Regions from separate parts of the Streptomyces cyaneofuscatus genome, predicted to be linked through region 1. Evidence: riboswitches for the same ligand, from Rfam matches in the RefSeq annotation. Region 1 holds a riboswitch; each other region holds the start of a gene.
What was found. Region 1 has a riboswitch for cobalamin ahead of R2B67_RS04705 (CoA-acylating methylmalonate-semialdehyde dehydrogenase). Riboswitches for the same ligand answer to the same signal wherever they lie in the genome.

Region 1 (5,786 bases):
CAACGGGCAGGTCTTCGGACTCGCGGGCACGTCTGCCGGGGGCAGACACCTACTGGCCGTCGCTTCCCAGACCCGGCCGGGTCCAGTGCGTATGACGGCGGTCGTTCCCGCTCACCGCTGCGGGGCAGTCCCGGATTCCCACCGGGTTCCCTCTTACGACACCCTGCCTGGCGGACAGGGCGAACCAGCTGCACCGGCCACCCTAAGGGGACGACCGCCGGGCGCACACCGTTGTTCACACTTCGGACGGTGATATGAGACACGGCCTCCGGTCACGTCCCGAACTGCCGAGGAACGTCCTCCGAACGGGTGAAGAAGGGCATTGGAACGGTCCGCGCACCCATCCGAACCGGCAGGTGGCACCGAATGGTCGGCACAGGGGCGCGGAGCGGGCGCTCCTGGAACACTGCCCGGGACCGGATCCGGCATCCTGGCACGATCCGGCCCCGGGCAGGCAGTTCGCGCCGGTTTTCCCCCCTGGGCAGGCGGTTCGCGTCGGCATTCCTCCCCCGGGCGGCAGTGCGCGCGCCGGCCCTCCTCGCCCTGTTCCGCCGTTCGTCGCCGGTTCGCTGACTCACGGTCAGGTCGTGGTGGCACGGTGACTCAGATGTAACCAAATGGCGTAGGCGAGCCGGAACCACCGAGGGTCACAGGCCGTTCTTCTTGCCAATACACGGCCGCCGACCCACGGCGGCGATGAGCGAGAGAAGCAGTAGATGAAGAAGACAGTCGGGTGGGCTCAGGACGGCGACGACTGGACGATCACCGTGAACGGCACGCTGTACCGGGCCGTCGAGCGCCCCACGGACGGGCGCGTGCACAACTATCTGGTGCGGGGGAACGACCTGACCGCCGAGTGCCCGAGCCTCGGTCATGGGCTCGGAGTGATCCGGGCGCACGAGTCCCGGAGCTGACCTCCGGCCGGTCCGGCGACCAGGACGTGTCCGGGGTGCGGCGGCCGCCCGCGCCTCGACGCGACCCGCCGCCCTGCGTCACGTCACCCGCTCACCTGTCCGGGCCCCCGCTCGCGGGCCGGGGCCCCTCAGCTGTCCGTGCCTGCCGCCTCAGCTGTCCGTGCCGCGTGGGCCCGCCCCGAGGTCGGCACCCTCCGGCCGGTGGCGCAGCAGATACGTGTCCATGATCCAGCCGTGCCGTTCGCGGGCCTCGGCGCGCACCCGGCTGATCCGCTCGGCGACCTCGTCGAGCGGCCCGGAGACCAGGAGTTCGTCCGGGGTGCCGATGTAGGCGCCCCAGTAGATCCACAGCCCCCTGCCCGTCAGATGGGTGAAGCTCTCGTGGCCGTCGAGCATCACCACGATGTCGCCGTCGTCGTCCGGGAACCCCTCGGCGAGCCGCCGCCCGGGGGTGATGTGGATGGGGCGGCCGACCTGGTTCAGGGAGGTGCGGTGGCGGGCGGCGAGCGCGGAGACGCTGCTGATCCCGGGGATCACCTCATGGCCGAATTCCACCGTGCCCCGGTCCCGGATGTCCTCCAGGATCGCGAGGGTGCTGTCGTACAGGGACGGGTCGCCCCACACCAGGAACGCGCCGGTCTCCCCCGGCGCCAGCTCCTCGATGATCAGCCGCTCGCAGATGTCGGCGCGGCGGTGGCGCCAGTCGTGCACCGCCGAGGTGTAGCGCCCCCGGTCGTCCTGGGTACGGTCCCGCCAGGGGTCCTCGGCCTCCACGACCCGGTAGGGGCCGGTGAGGTGCTCGGCCAGGATGTCCCGCCGCAGCCGGGTCAGGGACTCCTTCTCCCGGCCCTTGCCGAGCACGAAGAAGACCTGCGCCCTGCGCATGGCCTTCACCGCGGCGAGGGTCAGGTGGTCGGGGTCGCCGGCGCCCATGCCGATGACGAGGATGTGCCGTGGTGCGTCGCTCATGTCGGCCGATCATGCCAGGAGCGGGGTGCGGGGCGCGCGATCGCGCCAGGCCTCGGGACGGAGGCCGGGGCGAGGCGGGGTGGACTTACTAGGACGTCCAACTATATGTTCGTGAGCAGAGGGGCGACCGGCATGGTGCCGGGCGCCTCGAAGGCCCGTGGTGTCAGGGAAGCCGGTGCGATTCCGGCGCGGTCCCGCCACTGTGACCGGGGAGTTCGTCCTCGCAGGACACGCCACTGACGGTGCAGAAGCCGTCGGGAAGGCATGAGGGCGCGCGCTGATCCGGGAGTCAGGATACCGGCCACGGGATTGTTCCGTGTTTCCACGAGGATGGAGCAGACACGCATGGCACCGGTCCGCACCCACGGCCCCGCAGGCACGTCCCGGCGAGCGGTTCTCCCCGCCCCCTGACGGCCCCGCCCTTCGCGTCCCCCCTGGCGGCAGCCCTTCCGCGCCCCCGCGCACCCGACCGGTGCGTGGGCCGGTGGCAGCCGTGCGCCATCCCCGGATCTCTCCTGACGATCTCACCGACGAGAGCAGGTTTCCATGGTCCGCGAACTCACCCATTTCATCGGCGGCAAGCACACGCCCGGCACCTCGGGCACGTACGGCGATGTCTACGACCCCAACACCGGCCGGGTGCAGGCCCGGGTGCCGCTGGCCGACCGGTCCGAGACCGAGGCGGCCATCGCCGACGCGGCACAGGCGCAGGTCGAGTGGGGCGAGTGGAACCCGCAGCGCCGGGCCCGCGTCCTGCTGCGCTTCCTCCAGCTGGTCGAGAAGGAGAAGGACTCCCTGGCCCGGCTGCTCTCCTCCGAGCACGGCAAGACCGTGGCCGACGCGCACGGCGACCTCTCACGCGGCCTGGACGTGGTGGAGTTCGCCGCGGGGGTGCCGCATCTGCTGAAGGGCGAGTTCAGCGACAACGCGGGCGCCGGGATCGACGTCCACTCGCTGCGCCGGCCGCTCGGCGTGGTCGCGGGCATCACCCCGTTCAACTTCCCCGCGATGATCCCGCTGTGGAAGGCCGCACCGGCTCTGGCCTGCGGTAACGCCTTCATCCTCAAGCCGTCCGAGCGGGACCCGTCGGTGCCGCTGCGGCTGGCGGAGCTGTTCCTGGAGGCGGGGCTTCCGCCCGGGGTCCTCAACGTCGTCAACGGCGGCAAGGAGGCCGTGGACACCCTGCTGGAGGACCCGCGCGTCAAGGCGCTCGGCTTCGTCGGCTCGACGCCGATCGCCGCGCACATCTACGCGACGGCCGCCGCCCACGGCAAGCGGGCGCAGTGTTTCGGCGGGGCGAAGAACCACATGATCGTGATGCCGGACGCCGATCTGGACCAGGCGGTGGACGCGCTGATCGGCGCCGGTTACGGCTCGGCGGGTGAGCGGTGCATGGCGATCTCGGTGGCCGTGCCGGTCGGTGAGGAGACCGCCGACGCGCTGGTGGCCCGGCTCACCGAGCGGATCGCCGAGCTGCGGATCGGGCGCTCGGACGACCCGGACGCCGACTTCGGGCCGCTGGTGGGCCGTGACGCGGTGGACCGGGTACGCGGCTATGTCGACCTCGGTGTCGAGGAGGGCGCCGAACTGGTCGTGGACGGGCGCGACTTCACCCTCGAAGGCCACGAGGACGGCTTCTTCGCGGGCGCCTCGCTCTTCGACCGGGTCACCCCGGACATGCGGATCTACCAGGAGGAGATCTTCGGCCCGGTGGTCTGCGTGGTGCGTGCGGCGGACTACGAGGAGGCCCTGCGGCTGCCCTCGGAGCACCTGTACGGCAACGGCGTCGCCCTCTTCACCCGCGACGGCGACATCGCCCGCGACTTCACCCGCCGGGTCGAGACGGGCATGGTCGGCGTCAACGTGCCGATCCCCGTGCCGGTGGCGTACCACACGTTCGGCGGCTGGAAGCGGTCCGGTTTCGGCGACCTCAACCAGCACGGGCCGGACGCCATCCGCTTCTACACCCGTACCAAGACCGTCACTTCGCGCTGGCCCGCCTCCGGGATCCGGGACGGCGCGAGCTTCACGATTCCGACCATGGGATGACTGCCGTGACCACCCTGCTCAGCGACGACCAGCTCGCGGTCGTCGAGACCACACTCGACTTCGCCCAGGAACACCTGGCCCCGCACGCCGTCGCCTGGGACCAGGACAAGCACTTCCCCGTCGACGTCCTGCGGAAGGCGGCGGGGCTCGGCCTCGGAGGTGTGTACGTACGGGAGGACCTGGGCGGCTCCGAGCTGTCCCGCTCCGACGGGGTCCTCGTCTTCGAGGCCCTGGCCACCGGCTGCCCGTCGGTGGCGGGCTACCTCTCGATCCACAACATGGTCGCCTGGATGGTCGACCAGTACGGCACCGAGGTCCAGCGCGGCCGGTATCTGCCGGAGCTCTGCACCATGGAGCAGCTGGGCAGTTACTGCCTGACCGAACCGGGCGCGGGCTCCGACGCGGCCGCGCTGCGCACGCGCGCGGTCCGCGACGGCGACCACTACGTGCTGACGGGGACCAAGCAGTTCATCTCCGGCGCGGGCGCCACCCACCTCTACATCGTGCTGGCCCGCACCGGCGAGGACGGGCCCGGCGGGATCTCCGCGTTCCTCGTCGAACGGGACGACGAGGGGCTCTCGTTCGGGGCCAACGAGAAGAAGATGGGCTGGAACGCGCAGCCCACCCGGCAGGTCGTGCTGGACGGGGTGCGCATCCCGGCCGACCGGATGCTGGGCGCCGAGGGCGAGGGTTTCCGGATCGCCATGAACGGCCTCAACGGCGGCCGGCTCGGCATCGCCGCCTGCTCGTTGGGCGGCGCGCAGAGCGCGCTGGACCGCTCGCTGGCCCATCTCGCGGACCGGGAGGCGTTCGGCGGGCCCTTGCTGAACGCGCAGGCGCTCCAGTTCCGGCTGGCCGACATGGCGACCGAACTCGCCGCCGCCCGAGCACTGGTGCGACAGGCCGCCGAGGCACTGGACCGGAAGGTGGGCGGGGCACCGGAGTTGTGCGCGATGGCCAAGCGCTTCGCCACCGACACCGGCTATTCCGTCGCCGACCGGGCGCTCCAACTCCACGGCGGTTACGGCTATCTGGCCGAGTACGGCATCGAGAAGATCGTGCGGGACCTGCGGGTCCACCAGATTCTGGAAGGGACCAACGAGATCATGCGCGTCATTGTGGCCCGGAGCCTGACGGGAGCCCTGCGATGACCGAGGAGCAGCTCGTACGGGTGCACACCGAAGGCCGTACGGGGGTGGTGACCCTGAACCGGCCGAAGGCGCTCAACGCGCTCACCCACGCGATGGTGGAGACGATCGCGGCGGCCCTGGACCGGTGGGAGCACGACCCGGAGGTGGCCACCGTGGTCATCACCGGGGCCGGGGAGCGCGGCCTGTGCGCGGGCGGCGACATCCGGTCCATCTACGAGGACGCCCGCGTCGGCGGCAAGGCCTCGGCCGCCTTCTGGCGCGACGAGTACCGGCTGAACGCCCGCATCGCCCGCTATCCGAAGCCGTACGTCGCGGTCATGGACGGCATCGTGATGGGCGGCGGGGTCGGGGTATCGGCGCACGGCAGCGTCCGGATCGTCACCGAGCGGTCCAAGGTGGCCATGCCGGAGACCGGGATCGGCTTCGTGCCGGACGTCGGCGGCACCTACCTGCTGGCGCTGGCCCCCGGGGAGCTGGGCACCCATCTCGCCCTGACAGGTGCGGTGGTGGGGGCCCGGGACGCGCTGCTGTGCGGGCTGGCCGACCACTTCGTACCGGCGGGAGAGCTGCCCGCGTTCCTGGCCGAGCTGCGGACCGAGGCCCCGGCGGCGGCACTGCACCGCCACGTCCGGGAAGCGCCTCCAGGGGTGTTGGAGGACAACCGCGCCTGGATCGACGACTGTTACGCGGCCGACACGGTCGA
Region 2 (5,786 bases), 6.6 Mb from region 1:
ATCGGTGCCGACGGGCGGTTCACCAGCGAACTGGCCAACCGCAGAAGGCGGTTCCTCCTCTCCATCGGGCGGGTCACCCCCGGCAAGCTCTCCATGAGCGCCTGCGCGGTGGGCTCCGCCCGGGTCACCCTCGCCCTCGCCATCCGGTATGCGGGGCACCGACTGGTCTCCGGATCGCGGGGATCGCGACGGGTGCCCGTCTACGCGCACCGCACCCACCACGGCCCCCTCGCCGCGGCGATGGCCACCGTCTTCGCGATGAGCCTCCTCCACCGCAGGGCCCTGGACCGCTGGGAGTCCGCCCCCGCCGCCGACCGGGACGAGGCCGAGCGCCTGGTCGCCGTCGCCAAGGGGTGGATCACCTGGCAGGCGCGCGGCGTCATCGTCGAGTGCCGGGAGCGGTGCGGCGCGCAAGGGCTGCTGGAGAACAACGGCATGACCGAGCTGTTCACCGGCATCGAGGGCGCCATCACCGCCGAGGGCGACAACCTCGCCGTCCACGCCAAGGCCGCCGCCGAGATGCTGTTCAGCGTCACGGTCCGGGACGAGGAGGAGGCGGAGGGCCCCGGCGACCTGGACGACCCCCGCTTCCTGGGCCGGCTGCTCGCGGCCGTGGAGGACATCTGGTTCGACCGCGCCCGGGAGCGGATCAGCGCCGCCCCGCCCGGCGACCCGCTCGGCCGGTGGAACGCGGCCTCGGGTCCGGCGCTGCGCGGGGTGGAGGCGTACGGCTACCGCCAGGCGAGCGAGGCGTACGAGCAGGCTGCCGCAGCCCTGCCCGCAGGTGCGGCCCGCGAGCGGCTGACCGAGCTGCACCGGCTCTTCGCCCTCCGTTGGATCGCCCGCAACAGCGGTGACCTGCTGGCAGCCGGACGGCTGACTGCCGAACAGGTGTCCTCGCTGCCCGACGCGGTGGAGCGGCTCATCGCGACCGTGGCCCTCCACGCCCCCGACCTGGTCAAGTCGTTCGCGCTGCCGGAGCGCCTGATGTCGGACTGGCCGATCGCCGGACCCGGCTACGCGGACGCGTACGACGATCCGGACGGCTCCTGGCACCAGCGCCGCAGGCCGGGGGGAGCGGTGGGGCGCAAGGCGGGCGCGACCGGGCTCCGCACGGCGGATTTCCGGCGGCCCGCCTGCGGCAGCAAGCGGCGGCGCCCGCTGCGCGAGAAGGTGGCGGCGCTCGGCACCCGCGGGGTGCTGCTGGCGTACTGGGGAACCACGTCGATGCTCTCCCGGTGGTTCGAGAAGCCGCAGGTGAGCGCAGACGAATCGGTTCGCCCCAGGGCGTAACCGGAGGGGCATACTCCAGTTATTTCGGCGGTGGGCCTGTGCGTATCACCACCCGCCGTCCATGAGGCCGCCGATGAGAGGAAACACCGTGAAGAGCCAGAGCATCCACCCGAAGATCACCGAGGTGCTGACCGAGACGTTCAAGGTGCCCGCAGCCGAAATCCTGCCGGAGTCCACGATGGACAGCCTGGAGATGGACTCCCTGGCGGTCGCCGAGTTCGCCGTCATCATCAAGGAGACCCTGGGGGTCGCCGCCGACTCCGAGAAGCTCTACAAGGACGCCACGCTCGCCGACATCTCCGCGTTCATCGACGCGGCCGTCGGCGGCGAGGCGGCAGGCAGTGCGGTGCCGGTGAGCAACACCCGATGAACCGACCCGCCATCGCCGTCACCGGCCTGGGGATGATCACCCCGGCCGGCCACACCACCGACACCACCTGGGACGGGGTCTGCCGCGGGGAGTCCTTCGCGCGCACCGTCCCCGAACTGCACGGCTGCGCCGTCGACTTCGCCTGTACGGTCTCCGGCATCGACCTGGACGACGCGGTCGGCGGCCGGACCGCCTTCCGTATGGGCCGGTACGTGAAGTTCGCCGTCCTCGCCGCACGGGAGGCGGTGACCGACGCCGGGCTCGACCCCGCCCACTGGGACGGCGCCCGCGTCGCCGTCGTCGTCGGCACCAGCAGCGGCGGATCCGCCGGACTCACCGAACAGGCCGTCGCCCTGGAGCGGCGCGGCCCCGAGGCCACCTCGCCCTCGGGCATCCTGCTCACCATCCCGAGCATGCCCGCGGCCGAGATCGCCATCCAGATGAAGGCCACGGGCCCCAGCCTCGCCCCCTGCACGGCCTGTTCCTCCGGGGTGACCGCCCTCTCGGCGGCCCGCGACATGCTGGCGCTCGGGCAGTGCGACATCGCGATCGCCGGAGCCACCGAGTCGATCGTCTTCCCGGTCGCCATGACCGGCTTCGCCCGCTCCGGCGCGGCGGCCCTGCGGGACGGGGACCCCGCCCGCCTCTGCCGCCCCTTCGCCGCCGACCGGGCCGGGCTCGTCATGGGCGAAGGCGCCGCGATCATGGTACTGGAGCGGGCGGCGGACGCCCGGGCCAGGGGAGCCGCCCCCCGGGCGCTGCTGGCCGGTACGGGCGCCACGACCGACGCCCACCACCCGACCTCCCCGCACCCCTCCGGGGCGGTCGCCGAGGCCGCCGTCGACGCGGCGCTGGCCGACGCGGGGTGGCGGGCCGAGGAGGTCGGCCATGTCAACGCGCACGGGACCTCGACCCCCCTGAACGACGCGACCGAAGCCGCCCTCATCGGCCGGGCCTACCCGCACCGTCCGCCCGTCACCGCCCCCAAGGGCGTCCTGGGCCACTGCATGGGGGCGGCCGGAGCCATCGAGGCGGGGCTGACCGTCCTGACGCTCCAGCACGGCATCGTCCCGCCGATCGCCAACCTGGACGCCCCCGACCCCGGGTTCGCCATCGACTGCGTCACCAAGGCCCCGCGCGAGGTGCCCGTACGACGGGCCGTCAGCCACTCCTTCGGGTTCGGCGGACAGAACGCGGTGATCGCGCTCCAGGCTCCGTAAGCCGCCTCGCCAGCTGCCGGGCCGGTGCGGCGGGACGATCCCGCGCCGCACCGGCCCACCGGGGGAGCGGTCCGCGCACCGGCTCTGAGCTGCGCGAAGACCCGTGATAGCTTGCCGGGGCCAGTCGAACCCCAGCGACGGGGTCAGGGAATCCGGTGCGAGACCGGAACTGACGCGCAGCGGTGAGGGGGACGGGCGGGGCCACGGCCACTGGAGCGCACACGTGCTCCGGGAAGGCGTCCCGCCCGGACGAACCCGAGTCCGAAGACCTGCTGGCACCCGCGCCCCGCACCGGGGCACGGGAACCGTACGACGGGCTCCGCGGCTGGGCCCAGAGACACCGAGGTCCTCCGTGCTGTCCAAGGCCACCCCTGCCCCGATACGCACCGCCGCCCTGTTCGCGGCGGGCGTCGTCCTGCTCACCGCCTGCGGCGGCGGGACCACCGACTCCTCCGCCGACGGCGGCGGCGACAAGGCCGACGGCTTCCCGCTCACGCTGAAGAACTGCGGGCGCACCGTCACCGTGAAGGCGCCGCCCCAGCGGGCCGTCTCGGTCGACCAGGGATCGACGGAGATCCTCCTCTCGCTCGGCCTCGCCGACCGGCTCGCGGGCACCGCGACCTGGAGCGACCCGGTGATGAAGGGCCTGGAGAAGGCCAACAAGGGCGTCGAGCGCATATCGGAGAACCGGCCCTCGTCGGAGAAGGTCCTCGACAAGGAGCCCGACTTCCTCTCCGCCTCCTTCGCCTCCACCCTCGCCAAGGGCGGCGTCGCACCCCGCGAACAGTTCGAGAAGCTGGGCGTCCCCACCTACATCTCGCCCGCCGACTGCATCGGCAAGGACAACAGCGGCGGCGGCGACGGAGCCCGTACCGCACCCCTCACCATGGACAGCGTCTACACCGAAGTCCGGGAGCTCTCCCAGGTGTTCGGCGTCCCCGAGCGCGGCGACGCCCTGGTGAAGAAGCTCCAGGCGCGGGTGGCGAAGGCCACCGACGGCATCGACGGATCCAAGGCATCCCTCCTCTACTGGTTCTCCGACTCCAAGGCCCCCTACCTCGCGGGCTGCTGCGGCGCCCCCGGCGTCATCACCCGGGAGCTCGGCGCGAAGAACGTCTTCGACGACACCCACGACGAATGGCCCCAGATCAGCTGGGAGACCGTCGCCGACCGCAACCCCGACGTCCTGGTCATCGGCGACCTGAGCCGCACCATGCAGACCGCCGAGAGCGCCGAGAAGAAGATCGAGTTCCTGGAGTCCAACCCGGTCACCAGGACCATGGACGCCGTCAAGAACCGGCGGTACGTGCTGCTCAGCGGCCAGGCGATGAACCCGACCATCCGGACGGTCGAGGGGCTGGAGCGCGTCGCCGCGGGGCTGCGCGACTTCGGGCTCGCGGGGTGAGCAGCGGTGACCCGGCACTGAAGGAGGCCACGGACCCGAAGGAGGCCACGGACCCGAAGGAGGCCGCGGACTCGGACAAGACCGCGGACCGGAAGGCGTCGGCCGCGGTGGGCCCGGTCTGGAGCGGCGGCCCGCTCGCGGTGCTCCTCTGGACCGGCGGACTCCTGCTCCTGCTGCTCTCCATCGCCGTCGCCGTCACGATCGGGCCCGCCCGGATCTCGGTCCCCGACGTCTGGTCCGCCGTCGCCTCCCACCTCGGCTTCGGCGCCTCGGAGCTGAGCCCGATCCGCGACGGCATCATCTGGAACCTGCGCATGCCCCGCACCCTGCTCGCCGCCGTGTGCGGTGCCGGGCTCGCGGTGTGCGGCACGGTGATGCAGTCGCTGCTACGCAACCCGCTCGCCGACCCCTTCGTGCTCGGCGTCTCCTCCGGGGCCTCCACCGGGGCGGTCGTGGTGGTCGTCCTCGGCGTCGGCGGGGGAGCGGTGTCGCTGTCGGCCGGGGCCTTCGTCGGGGCCATCTGCTCGTTCGCCCTGGTCCTGCTGCTCAGCCACACCCTCGGCTCCACCACCGACCGGGTGGTGCTCTCCGGGGTCGCCGCGATGCAGCTCTTCTCCGCCCTGACCTCGTTCGTCGTGATGACCTCGGCCGACGCCGAGCAGACCCGAGGGGTGCTGTTCTGGCTGCTCGGCTCGCTCAGCGGCGTCGGCTGGAGCGAGGTCGCCCTGTGCACCGCCGTTCTCGCCGTATGCCTGGTCGTCTGCCTGGCCCACGCTCGTACGCTCGACGCCTTCGCCTTCGGGCAGGACGCTGCCGCCGCGCTCGGCGTGAACGTCGCCCGCACCCGGATCGTGCTGCTGTGCACCACCGCCCTGCTGACTGCCGCCCTCGTCAGCTCGGCCGGGGCGATCGGCTTCGTCGGCCTGGTCCTGCCGCACGCCGCTCGCGCGCTCACCGGCTCCGGGCACCGGCGCCTCCTGCCGGTCACCGCGCTCGCCGGGGCGATCTTCCTCGTCTGGGTCGACACGCTCGCCCGCACGGTGCTGGACCCGCAGGAGGTGCCGGTCGGTGTGGTCACCGCACTGATCGGCGTGCCCGCGTTCGTCGCCGTCCTGTACCGCACCCGGAGCACGCCATGAGCCTCACCGAGAACGGCGGCCTGCGCGCCGAGCGGGTCGGCCGGGAGGCCGGGGACCGCCTCATCCTCGACGGGGTCGACATCACCCCGCCGCCCGGCGCCACCGTCGGGCTGCTCGGCCCCAACGGCTCCGGCAAGTCCACCCTGCTGCGGATCCTCGCGGGCCTCCTCGCCCCGGACACCGGCACCGTCACCCTGGACGGCGACCCCCTCGCCGACCTCGGCCGCCGTACCGTGGCCCGCCGGATCGCCGTCGTCGACCAGCACGCCGTCACCCAGGTCGACCTCAGCGTCCTGGACGTCGTCCGCCTCGGCCGCATCCCGCACCGCCGCGCCTGGTCCGCCCCGGACCGTGGCGAC
Region 3 (5,786 bases), 1.4 Mb from region 1:
GCGTCAGCACGAGGTTGTTCGAGACGATCGAGTCGCCCGTCGCGAAGAAGGCGACGAGGCGGCCGATCATGTGCTGCTCACCCGGCGACAGCTTCGCGAGGTCGGCGACGTCCGAGTGGAGGTCGACCTCCTCCACGGTCCAGGTGTTCTTGATCGCGTCCCGGTAGCGCTCGTAGAAGTCCGGGTAGCGCATGGGACGCAGGGTCAGCTCGAATCCCGGGTCGAGCAGGTTCTTCTCTTCGTTGGTGGTGCTCATTACTGGCAGGCCTCGCAGGACTCGGGGTTCTCAAGAGAGCAGGCGATGGCGTCCGCGTCGGGAGCCGACGCCTGCTGTACGGGAATGGGGGCTGCGGCCGACGCCTGACCGGACGCGGCACGGGCGATCCGGGTCGCCGGGCGCGAACGCAGGTAGTACGTCGTCTTCAGCCCCTGCTTCCAGGCGTACGCGTACATCGAGGAGAGCTTGCCGATCGTCGGCGTCTCCAGGAACAGGTTGAGCGACTGGCTCTGGTCGAGGAACGGCGTACGGGCCGCCGCCATGTCGATCAGACCGCGCTGCGGGATCTCCCACGCCGTGCGGTACAGCGCCCGCACGTCCTCGGGGATCCAGGCGAAGCCCTGCACGGAGCCGCTGGCCTCGCGCAGCGCCTCACGGGTGCGGGCGTCCCACACGCCGAGCTTCTTCAGCTCGTCCACCAGGTAGCCGTTGACCTGGAGGAACTCACCGCTGAGCGTCTCGCGCTTGAACAGGTTGGAGACCTGCGGCTCGATGCACTCGTACACACCGGCGATCGAGGCGATCGTGGCGGTCGGCGCGATGGCCAGGAGCAGGGAGTTGCGCATGCCGGTCTTGGCGACGCGGGCGCGCAGCGCGTCCCAGCGCTCCGGCCAGTTCAGCTCGGTGTCGTAGTGGTCGGGGTGCAGCACACCGCGCGCGGCACGCGTCTCCGACCACGCGGGCAGCGGGCCCGAGCGCTCGGCGAGGTCGCAGGACGCCTCGTACGCGGCCAGCATGATGCGCTCGGAGATCTTCGTGGAGAGCGCGCGGGCCTGCGGAGAGTCGAAGGGCAGGCGCAGCTGGAAGAAGACGTCCTGGAGGCCCATGGCGCCCAGGCCGACCGGCCGCCAGCGGGAGTTGGAGTTCCCGGCCTGCTCGGTCGGGTAGAAGTTGATGTCGACGACCCGGTCGAGGAAGGTGACCGCGGTGCGGACCGTGGAGTCCAGGCGCTCCCAGTCGATCGAGCCGTTCGCCACGAAGGCGCCCAGGTTGACCGAGCCGAGGTTGCAGACGGCCGTCTCGCCGTCGTTGGTGACCTCCAGGATCTCCGTGCACAGGTTCGAGGAGTGCACGACCCGGCCCGGCTCGGCGGTCTGGTTGGCGGTCCGGTTGGAGGCGTCCTTGAACGTCATCCAGCCCTGGCCGGTCTGCGCGAGGGTCCGCATCATCCGGCCGTACAGCTCACGCGCCGGCATGGTCTTGCGGGCCAGGCCCTTGGCCTCGGCCGCGCGGTAGGCCGCGTCGAACTCGTCGCCCCACAGGTCGACCAGCTCGGGGACCTCGGCGGGGGAGAAGAGCGACCACTCGGTGTCCGCGTCGACCCGGCGCATGAACTCGTCCGGGATCCAGTGCGCCAGGTTCAGGTTGTGCGTACGGCGCTGGTCCTCACCGGTGTTGTCGCGGAGCTCCAGGAACTCCTCGATGTCGGCGTGCCAGGTCTCCAGGTAGACCGCCGCCGCGCCCTTGCGCCGGCCGCCCTGGTTCACCGCCGCCACCGAGGCGTCCAGCGTCTTGAGGAACGGCACGATGCCGTTGGAGTGCCCGTTGGTGCCCCGGATCAGCGAACCACGCGCGCGGATACGGGAGTAGGAGAGGCCGATGCCGCCCGCGTGCTTCGACAGGCGCGCCACCTGGTGGTAGCGGTCGTAGATCGAGTCCAGCTCGTCCTTGGGCGAGTCCAGCAGGTAGCAGGAGGACATCTGCGGGTGCCGGGTGCCGGAGTTGAAGAGCGTGGGGGAGGAGGGGAGGTAGTCCAGCTTGCTCATCAGCCCGTAGAGCGCGGCGACCTCGTCCAGCGCGCGCACCGAGTCGTCCTCGGCGAGGCCCGCGGCCACGCGCAGCATGAAGTGCTGCGGGGTCTCGATGACCTGGCGGGTGATCGGGTGGCGCAGCAGGTAGCGGCTGTGCAGCGTACGGAGACCGAAGTAGCCGAAGCGGTCGTCCGCGCCCTCGGCCAGCGTCCGCTCGACCAGCTCGTCCAGCGCCTTGGCGTGCAGCTCCACGAAGGCGGCGGTGCGGTCCGCGATCAGGCCCTCGCGGTGGCCGACCGCGACGGAGGCGGAGAAGGACGTGGCGCCCTGGCCCGCCGCCTCGTCGGCGATCGTACGGGTCAGCAGCCGGGCGGCGAGTTTGGAGTACGCCGGGTCCTCGGAGATCAGGCCCGCCGCCGCCTCGGTGGCCAGCGAGCGCAGCTCGGCCTCGTCGGAGCGGGCGTTGCGCCCGCGCAGCGCGGAGGCGGCGACCCGTCCGGGGTCGGTGTCGGGCAGATCGACGGTGAGGTCGGTCAGGGTCCGCAGCAGGGCGGTCCCGGGTCCGTCGTTCGTGCCTTCGCCGGACGTGGTGGAGGCAGCGGATTCGGTGGCTGAAACCGGATCGGCGGGCGCGATGGTCACTGGGCTTTCCCTCGCTCGGCTGGGGGCCGGCGGCGAGCGGGGAGCCGGGCAGCACGAGGCCTGTGAAGGCAGCACTGCTCACGGCGTCCACCGGCCCATCCGCGAGGCCCGGACGTCTGGCATCCGGTTCGGTCGAGCCGGACGCACTGTCGACAGGTCTTCGGACTTCGGGTGTGCAAAAGCACACTGATCACACCGTTGCGGGACAGTTCCGGATTCGCACCGGATTCCCCTGCGGCGACAGCGAGGTCGAGCATACATGTGGGGGGCGCTCGATGAGGAAGCCCCCACATGTTGTGTCGGCGTGAACAGATGTCGGTATGGCGGTCTGGCTTCTTCGCCCGGCTTTTTCCGTATCGGCCAGGCGCAGGGGCCCCCTCGCGCGGGCACGAAAAGGGGCCGTCGCGCCCCTGGGAGGGGTGCGACGGCCCCGATCGGCCGGTGGTGCTCAGCAGCAGCGGAAGCCCTCGCGGGGGTCCGCCTCACGGGCGTCCGTGCGGCTGTGTTCGAAGGCGCGGCGGTCCATCACCGGAGTGTCCGGATCGTGGGCCCTCGCGTGCGCCACATAGCGGTCGTACGTCGACTCGCCGGTCAGCTCCCGGACGTACCAGCGGATCCGTCCCGCCACCCGCCGTACGTCCGCGAGGGTCATGTCCGGCTCCCCGTTCCCGCCGACTCCTTGCGGATGCCGCCTTCGGGGCCGACGCCGGCTTCGACCAGTTCGGCCTTCTCCTCCTTGGTGGCGAAGATCGAGGCCGGGGCGACGAACTTGGACTGGACGAACGGCGTCTCGTGCAGCTTGACGCTCTCCGGGTCGCGGATGGCCTTGTAGCAGACCCGGCCGGCGTCCACGAGCACCACGATGATGAGGAGCGCGAAGAGCGCGCACAGCACCCCGTCGACGGTGGAGTTGGTGACGACGGTCCGCATGTCGTCCATGTTCTTGGCCGGGGCCAGCACCTCGCCCGCGTCGATGCCCGCCTGGTACTTGTCGCGCTGGGCGAAGAAGCCGACCTTCACGTCCGGCGAGAAGATCTTCTGCCAGCTCGCGGTGAGGGTGACCGCCACGTCCCAGGCGAGCGGTACGGCGGTGACCCACGCCCACTTCAGGCGGCCGGACTTGACGAGCAGCGTGGTGCAGACGGCCAGCGCGACGGCGGCCAGCAGCTGGTTGGCGATGCCGAAGAGCGGGAAGAGCTGGTTGATGCCGCCCAGCGGGTCGTGCACGCCGACCCAGAGGAAGTAGCCCCAGCCGCCGACCACGACGGCGCTGGCGAACCAGACGCCCGGCTTCCAGGAGACCTCGCGGAACGGCTTGTAGGCGTTGCCCAGCATGTCCTGGAGCATGAAGCGCCCGACGCGGGTGCCGGCGTCCACGGTGGTGAGGATGAAGAGCGCCTCGAACATGATGGCGAAGTGGTACCAGAACGCCTTCATCGCGGTTCCGCCGATCACCGCGGAGAAGATCTCCGCCATGCCGAGCGCGAAGGTCGGCGCACCGCCGGTCCGGGAGAGCAGGCTTCCCTCCTCGACGTCCTTCGCGGCCTGGGCCAGGGCGTCCGGGGTGATGGTGAAGCCGAAGTTGGCCACGGCCTGGGAGGCGGACTGGACGCTGTCGCCGATCACGCCGACCGGCGCGTTGATGGCGAAGTAGAGGCCCGGGTCGATGATGCAGGCCGCGATCATCGCCATGATCGCCACGAACGACTCGACCAGCATGGCGCCGTAGCCGATCATCCGGATCTGCGTCTCCTTCTGGACCATCTTCGGCGTGGTGCCGGAGGAGACCAGGGAGTGGAAACCGGAGAGCGCGCCGCAGGCGATGGTGATGAAGACGAACGGGAACATCGAGCCGGCGAAGACCGGGCCCGAGCCGCTGGAGGCGAAGTCGGTGACCGCGGGCATCTTCAGGGTCGGCAGCGCGACGATGACGCCGAGGGCCAGCAGGGCGATCGTGCCGACCTTCATGAAGGTGGAGAGGTAGTCGCGCGGGGCCAGCAGCAGCCACACGGGGAGCACGGAGGCGAGGAACCCGTACACGATCATCCAGATGACCAGCGTGCCCGGCTCCAGCGTGAAGAAGTCCGCCCACGACGACTCGGCGACCCAGCCGCCCGCGACGATCGCGAGGAGCAGCAGCGCGACGCCGATGAGGGAGACCTCACTGACCTTGCCGGGCCGCAGGATGCGCAGATAGACGCCCATGAAGAGCGCGATCGGGATCGTCATGCCGATGGAGAAGACGCCCCACGGCGAGTGGGCGAGCGCGTTCACGATGACCAGCGCGAGGACCGCGAGCAGGATGATCATGATGATGAAGACGGCGATCAGCGCGGCGATCCCGCCGACCGGACCTATCTCGTCGCGCGCCATCTGGCCGAGGGAGCGGCCGTTGCGGCGGGTGGAGAAGAAGAGCGTCACCATGTCCTGGACGGCACCGGCGAAGATGACGCCGACGACGAGCCAGATCGTGCCGGGCAGATAGCCCATCTGCGCGGCGAGCACCGGGCCGACCAGCGGGCCCGCGCCCGCGATGGCGGCGAAGTGGTGGCCGAAGAGGACGCGGCGGTCGGTGGGGTGGAAGTCCACCCCGTTGTCCAGCCTTTCGGCCGGCGTCGCGCGGTTCTTGTCCGCCTTCAGGACCCGGTTGGCGATGAACCGGGAGTAGAAGCGGTAGGCGATGGCGTACGAGCCCAGCGCCGCCGCCAGCATCCAGGCGGCGGAGACCTCCTCACCCCGCGAGAGCGCGAGGGTGGCCCAGCCGATCGCGCCGACCAGGCCGACCAGGCTCCATACGGCTATGGACTTCGGGGACAGTGTCCGCCGTCCCGGTGCTTGTGGAACCGGTGGTGCTGGTGTGGGCGATTCCGGCATTTCGATCCGTCCCCTCGCGTGATCACTGTCGTAACGTGCGCGAAATCTAGGGGCTCGTGGGCTCTCTCCGGAACCCCTGTCCGCATTCCGGTCAGGTGTCACCGGTGTCGCGCGGCCCCGCACCGCCGTGGTTTCGCGGTTGAGGCACGGATGGTGAGGGGGATCGGTTCACGCGTGACCGGAGGAAATTCACGCGATCCTCAAGGATGTTCACGTGATCCAAGTGGGGAGAGAGGGCCGGG
Region 4 (5,786 bases), 4.1 Mb from region 1:
AGCGGGCGGGCCAGGGTGAGGAGCACGGCCGTACCGGCGATCAGGGTGACCGTCGGCAGCGCGAGCATGTCCCAGCGGGCCGCGCCGAGGCCGCCGAGGGTCCAGTAGAGGACTTCCTGGAGGTGGTCGGCGCGGGCGGAGGTGACCAGGATCAGGCTGGTCAGGGCGGAGAGGATGTAGGAGACGGCGACCCCGGCGAGGACCAGCCGGTTGGTGGTGAGGCCTCCCCCGCCGCGCGCCAGGGTGTAGACGAGGAGCAGCGAGAGCAGCGCTCCGGCGAACGCGGCGGCCGGGATCGTGACGGTGGTGGCGAGGGTGGCGCCGATGCCGAGGACGATGACCAGGACCGCGCCGGTGGAGGCGCCGGAGGAGACGCCGAGGAGGAACGGGTCGGCGAGCTGGTTCCGTACGAGGGCCTGGAGGACGGTGCCGATGACGGCGAGTCCGGCGCCGACGACGATGCCGAGCAGGACCCGGGGCAGCCGGACGTCCAGGACGATCGTGCGGAACGGGCTCGCGTCCGCCCGGCCGGTCAGGATGTCGATGACCTGGCCGGGCGGGATGCGGACGGAGCCGAGGGCGAGGGCGGCGACCACGGCGGCTGCGAGGAGGGCGGCGAGGACGCCGACGACCAGGGTGTAGCGCAGCAGCCGCCGCGGTGCGGGGGTGCGGCAGGTCACGAGGTGGTGGCCGCCGGGTGGAGCTGGGCCGCGAGCTTCTCGACGGCGGCGGGGACACGGACACCGAGGACCGCGTCGGAGAGCGGCATGACCGCGAAGCGCTTGTTCTTGATGGCGGGGACGTCGGCGAGGGCCGGGTCGTCCAGGAGGCGCTTCTTCTTCTGGGCGACGGTGGTCGCGCCGTAGTCGTAGATCACGATCGCCTCGGGCTTGCGGGCGACGACGTTCTCCCAGGAGGCGTCCCCGAAGGACTTGTCGAGGTCGGCGAAGATGTTGGTGCCGCCGGCGCGCGTGATCAGCTCGTTGCCGATGCCCTTGCCGCCCGCGGTGAACGCGGTCTTGTCGCCGCTGTCGTAGACGAAGACGGGGAGGGCCTTGAGGTCCTTGAGCTTCTCGGCGGTGGCCGCGTTGTCGGCCTTGGCCTGCTTGATCCAGGCCTCGGCGCGGTCGGTGACGCCGAAGGTGCGGCCGACCTCGCGGATCTCCTCGTAGAGGGTCTCCATCGGGGTGTCGGCCTTGGCGCAGCTCTCGGTGTTGAGCCGGGTCTCGATGCCGGCCTTCTCGAACGCCTCGCGGCCGCGGCCGTCGCCGGCGGTGAAGGCGCTGCTGTAGCCGCCGTAGACGAAGTCGGGGTTGCTGGCGAGGACCTGCTCGTAGGAGGGGTACTCCTTGGCGATGACCGGGACGGACGCGTAGTCCTTCGCGTACTTCGGCAGGACCTTGTCGTCGAGGTAGGCGGTGCCGACCAGGGACTTGGTGAGGCCGAGCTCCAGCATGATCTCGGTGACGTGCTGGTTCATGGTGACCACGCGCTTCGGCGGGGCCTTGTAGGTGGTGGTGACACCGCAGTTGGTGACGGTGTACGGGAAGCCGTCGCTCTTCGCCGCGGCCTTGTTCCCGGCGGGCTCGTCGCCCTCGGGGTTGGAGCAGGCGGTGAGGGCGAGCGGGAGCAGCACGGCGGCGGCTATGAGCGCGGGGGTGCGCCGGGACATGGCGGGGCCTCTCCGGGGGATTTCCGCGTCCCCTGGTCGATGCGGAGAAGGCAGCGGGCCAGTTCCTGGCTTCCGGGCCGCCGTCCGGTACGTCGGTACGTACGGGAGGGCTGCCCGGTCACAGTGGCGGGACCGTGCCGGATTCGCACCGGCTTCCTGGTTCCTGCTGCCCTGTGGTCGGGTCTGGGGTGCAGTGTGCCAGACCCGACCACGGGCTCCGCGACGTACCCGGGTGCTCAGTACGCCTCGACGACCTGCACGTCTTCCTCGGTGATCTCGCCGTCCACGATGCGGTACGAGCGGAACTGGAAGGGGCCGGCGCCGTCGGTGTCGGCGGTGGAGACCAGGACGTAGTGGGCGCCGGGCTCGTTCGCGTACGTCACGTCGGTGCGGGAGGGGTAGGCCTCGGTCGCCGTGTGGGAGTGGTAGATGACCACGGGCTCCTCGTCGCGGTCGTCCATCTCGCGGTAGAGCTTGAGGAGGTCGCCGGAGTCGAACTCGTAGAACGTGGGCGAGCGGGCGGCGTTGAGCATCGGGATGAAGCGCTCGGGGCGCCCCGTTCCGGCCGGGCCCGCCACCACGCCGCACGCCTCGTCGGGGTGGTCGGCGCGGGAGTGGGCGACGATCTGGTCGTGGAGCGCCTGGGTGATGGTCAGCATGGCGCCAGGATAGGCATGCGGGCCCTCGCGTACCGGTGGGTGGTACGGGAGGGCCCGCATGGTGGACGCCGGGGCCGTGGGGGGAGGGTGAGCGGCCGGGCGTCCGGGAGGAGGGCCGGTCGTGGGCCCGGGGTCGCCGGGTCCGCCCTCGGGGTCGGTGCTTGGCCAGGACGGGGTCAGCGCTTGGCGAAGGCCGTGTTCTCCGGGTTGCGCGACTTGAGCACCAGGTAGGAGACGCCCAGGAGGAGCGCCCAGACCGGGGCGCAGTAGAGCGAGATCCTGGCGTCCTTGTCGACCGCCATCATCACGATGACCATGCCGATGAAGGCGAGCGCGAACCAGCTGGTGTACGGGGCGCCCGGCGCCTTGAACGAGGAGTGCGGGAGCACGCCCCGGTCGGCCAGGCGGCGGTAGCGGATCTGGCTGAACAGGATCATGATCCAGGCCCACATGCCGGAGATGGTCGCGAAGGAGACGACGTAGTTGAACGCCTCGCCCGGCCACTGGTAGTTGATCCAGACGCCGACGAGCATCAGGGCGGCGGAGAAGGTGGTGCCGACGAGCGGCAGGCCGTTCTTCGTCAGCTTGGTGAAGGCGCGCGGGCCCTGTCCGTTCATGGCCAGGTCGCGGAGCATACGGCCGGTGGAGTACATGCCGGAGTTGCAGGAGGAGAGCGCCGCGGTCAGGACGACGAAGTTGACGATGGCGGCGCCGATGCCGAGCCCCATCTCCTCGAAGGCCTTCACGAACGGCGAGACGCCCGGCTTGAACGTGGACCACGGGACGACCGACAGGATCATGATCAGCGCGCCGACGTAGAAGACGGCGATGCGCCACGGCACGGTGTTGATGGCCTTGGGCAGCACGGTCTTGGGGTCCTTGGACTCCCCGGCGGTGACGCCGACCAGCTCGACGGCGAGGAAGGCGAACATGACGATCTGGAGTGTCATCAGCATGCCGCCGATGCCGTTGGGGAAGAACCCGCCGTCGTTCCAGAGGTTGGAGACGGTCGCGGTGTCGCCCGCGTCGGAGAAGCCGAGGGTCAGCACGCCGGCGCAGATGAGGATCATGCCGACGATCGCGGTGACCTTGACCATGGAGAACCAGAACTCCAGCTCACCGAAGAGCTTCACGGAGATCAGGTTGGCGCCGTACAGAATGACGGTGAAGACCAGTGCGGACAGCCACTGCGGAATGTCCCACCAGTACGTCATATAGGTGGCTGCGGCGGTGACTTCGGTGATTCCGGTGACCACCCAGAACAGCCAGTACGTCCAGCCGGTCACGAATCCGAAGAAGGGCCCGATGAATTCGCGGGCGTACTCCGAGAAGGAGCCGGAGACCGGGCGGTACATGAGCAGTTCGCCCAGGGCCCGCATGATGAAGAAGATCACCAGGCCCGCGAGGACATAAGCCAGGATGAGGCTGGGTCCGGCCCGGTCGATCGCTTTGCCCGCGCCGAGGAAGAGCCCGGTGCCGATGGCTCCGCCGATGGCGATCATCTGGATCTGGCGGGCGCCCAGACCTCGCTGGTACCCCTCGCCGCCGGTCTCGGTCCCGTCGGCTTCCGCGCCGGGCCTTCCCTTGTCGGCCTGTCCCTCGTCGACCTGTGCCGATGTCATGTGTGGTGCGCCTTTCTCCACGCCGATCCGCGCCCTCAAGGCTGCGGATCAGGTCCTGATCCCCCCGGATATGGATGGAGTGCCACCGGCGTTCGGCCGGCTGGTGGCGGCCCCGGGAACAGGGGTGGCGTCCCCGGGCGTCGTGAAGATTTATCACGGCCGTCACAGGACACCATGGGACATTCTGTGGCGCACCCCACAGATAAAAGCGGACAAGGGGCGCCATCCACCACGAATGGCGCTTATGTCTTGGCGGGATCATTACCCGGATCTGAGCGTCCGTTGAGCGAACACGGACGGCTCACCGGTCGGGCCGGAGGATTACGGCATCAGGGTTTCGACGAGCGTTTCCTGGAGCGCCCCTAGCCAGAGATAAGCCATCACCATCGGCTTGCGCGGGTCGCTGTCGGGGAGCCGGTAGAGCGAACCCTCCTCGCCCTCGTCCTCGTCGGAGACGTCCAGCCGGGTGCCGATGGTGAGGCGCAGGTCGTTGAGCGAGCCGAGCCAGGAGCGGCACTCGTCGGCGGTGAGGGTGAGCACGGCCGCGCCGCTGCCGTCGGGCGAGAGCGCGTCCAGCGTCCGGACGACGGCGAGGGCGTCCTCGCGCTTGCGGGAGCGCAGATCGTTCTCGGTGAAGCGGCGGAACTCGGCGGACAGCGCCCGCAGCTCCTCCTCGGACTTCTCCTCGGGGGCGGCCCCGTCGGGACCCCCGTACGCGTCGGGGAAGAGCCGGGCCAGGGCCGGGTCCGACGGCGGCTTGCTGGGGCCCTCGGCGAAGAGCGCGGCGAGCGGATCCTCGCCGTCGGCGGGCGTCTCGCCCGGGCCGATCAGTTCGAGCAGCTGCACGGCGAGGGAGCGCAGGATCGAGATCTCGACCTCGTCGAGCGCGACGGCCGCGCCGCCGCCCGGGGTGGCCTCGAAATGGCCGGCCATGGATTCTCCGATGGTGGGTCGAACGGGGCAGGGGCGCTGAAGGGGTTCTAGTTGCGGTCCTGGGTGAGGGTGGCCCACAGCCCGTAGCCGTGCATGGCCTGGACGTCGCGCTCCATCTCCTCGCGGCTCCCGCTGGAGACGACGGCGCGGCCCTTCTGGTGCACGTCGAGCATGAGCTTGTGGGCCTTGTCCTTGGAGTAGCCGAAGTAGGCCTGGAAGACATAGGTCACATAGCTCATGAGATTGACCGGGTCGTTGTGGACGAGCGTCACCCACGGGACGTCCGGCTCGGGGACCGCGAAGGTCTCCTCGGCCGAATCGGGACGTTCGATCTCTAGCGGGGTAGCAACGCTCACCTGTCCCATGCTGCCACCCGGGCGGCCCGGGCGCACAAACGGACCCCACATCTCGTCACTTTGACGAATAGGGGGTAGCATCCCTGCCATGAACTCAGCGGACCTCGGGCGACGGGTCGGCGTTCCGTCGACCGCGCTCTTCACCGACCAGTACGAGCTGACCATGGTGCAGGCGGCCCTCAAGGCGGGCACCGCCGGCCGGCACTCCGTCTTCGAGGCGTTCACCCGCCGGCTGCCCGAGGGGCGGCGGTACGGGGTCGTCGCGGGCACCGGGCGGGTGCTGGACGCGGTGGAGAACTTCCACTTCGACGACGAGATGATCGGCTTCCTGCGCCAGCAGAACATCGTGGACGAGCCGACCCTGGAATGGCTGGCGGGCTACCGCTTCAGCGGCGACATCTGGGGCTACCCGGAGGGCGAGGTGTACTTCCCGGGATCGCCCATCCTGCGGGTCGAGGGGTCCTTCGCCGAGTGCGTGCTGCTGGAGACGGTGATCCTCTCCATCCTCAACCACGACTCGGCCATCGCGGCCGCCGCCTCGCGG

Region 2: another riboswitch for cobalamin. It lies ahead of R2B67_RS34230 (ABC transporter substrate-binding protein); the one in region 1 lies ahead of R2B67_RS04705 (CoA-acylating methylmalonate-semialdehyde dehydrogenase).
Region 3: another riboswitch for cobalamin. It lies ahead of R2B67_RS10465 (ribonucleoside-diphosphate reductase subunit alpha); the one in region 1 lies ahead of R2B67_RS04705 (CoA-acylating methylmalonate-semialdehyde dehydrogenase).
Region 4: another riboswitch for cobalamin. It lies ahead of R2B67_RS23240 (ABC transporter substrate-binding protein); the one in region 1 lies ahead of R2B67_RS04705 (CoA-acylating methylmalonate-semialdehyde dehydrogenase).

Annotation. Positions count from the first base shown of each region.
Region 1 is NZ_CP137002.1:1,135,181-1,140,966, forward strand. Features, by position in the region: cobalamin riboswitch at 1-191, opposite strand; gene R2B67_RS04695 (hypothetical protein) at 717-914, shown strand; gene cobF (precorrin-6A synthase (deacetylating)) at 1,065-1,883, opposite strand; cobalamin riboswitch at 2,025-2,203, shown strand; gene R2B67_RS04705 (CoA-acylating methylmalonate-semialdehyde dehydrogenase) at 2,430-3,932, shown strand; gene R2B67_RS04710 (acyl-CoA dehydrogenase family protein) at 3,929-5,083, shown strand; gene R2B67_RS04715 (enoyl-CoA hydratase/isomerase family protein) at 5,080-5,786, shown strand, end outside.
Region 2 is NZ_CP137002.1:7,732,971-7,738,756, forward strand. Features, by position in the region: gene R2B67_RS34215 (acyl-CoA dehydrogenase family protein) at 1-1,293, shown strand, start outside; gene R2B67_RS34220 (acyl carrier protein) at 1,382-1,663, shown strand; gene R2B67_RS34225 (beta-ketoacyl-[acyl-carrier-protein] synthase family protein) at 1,660-2,883, shown strand; cobalamin riboswitch at 2,988-3,174, shown strand; gene R2B67_RS34230 (ABC transporter substrate-binding protein) at 3,236-4,288, shown strand; gene R2B67_RS34235 (FecCD family ABC transporter permease) at 4,396-5,427, shown strand; gene R2B67_RS34240 (ABC transporter ATP-binding protein) at 5,424-5,786, shown strand, end outside.
Region 3 is NZ_CP137002.1:2,507,811-2,513,596, reverse strand. Features, by position in the region: gene R2B67_RS10470 (ribonucleotide-diphosphate reductase subunit beta) at 1-256, opposite strand, end outside; gene R2B67_RS10465 (ribonucleoside-diphosphate reductase subunit alpha) at 256-2,670, opposite strand; cobalamin riboswitch at 2,805-2,927, opposite strand; gene R2B67_RS10460 (YbdD/YjiX family protein) at 3,119-3,322, opposite strand; gene R2B67_RS10455 (carbon starvation CstA family protein) at 3,319-5,544, opposite strand.
Region 4 is NZ_CP137002.1:5,268,729-5,274,514, reverse strand. Features, by position in the region: gene R2B67_RS23245 (FecCD family ABC transporter permease) at 1-680, opposite strand, end outside; gene R2B67_RS23240 (ABC transporter substrate-binding protein) at 677-1,672, opposite strand; cobalamin riboswitch at 1,712-1,890, opposite strand; gene R2B67_RS23235 (M67 family metallopeptidase) at 1,909-2,331, opposite strand; gene R2B67_RS23230 (amino acid permease) at 2,508-3,953, opposite strand; gene R2B67_RS23225 (DUF2017 domain-containing protein) at 4,275-4,886, opposite strand; gene clpS (ATP-dependent Clp protease adapter ClpS) at 4,934-5,251, opposite strand; gene R2B67_RS23215 (nicotinate phosphoribosyltransferase) at 5,331-5,786, shown strand, end outside.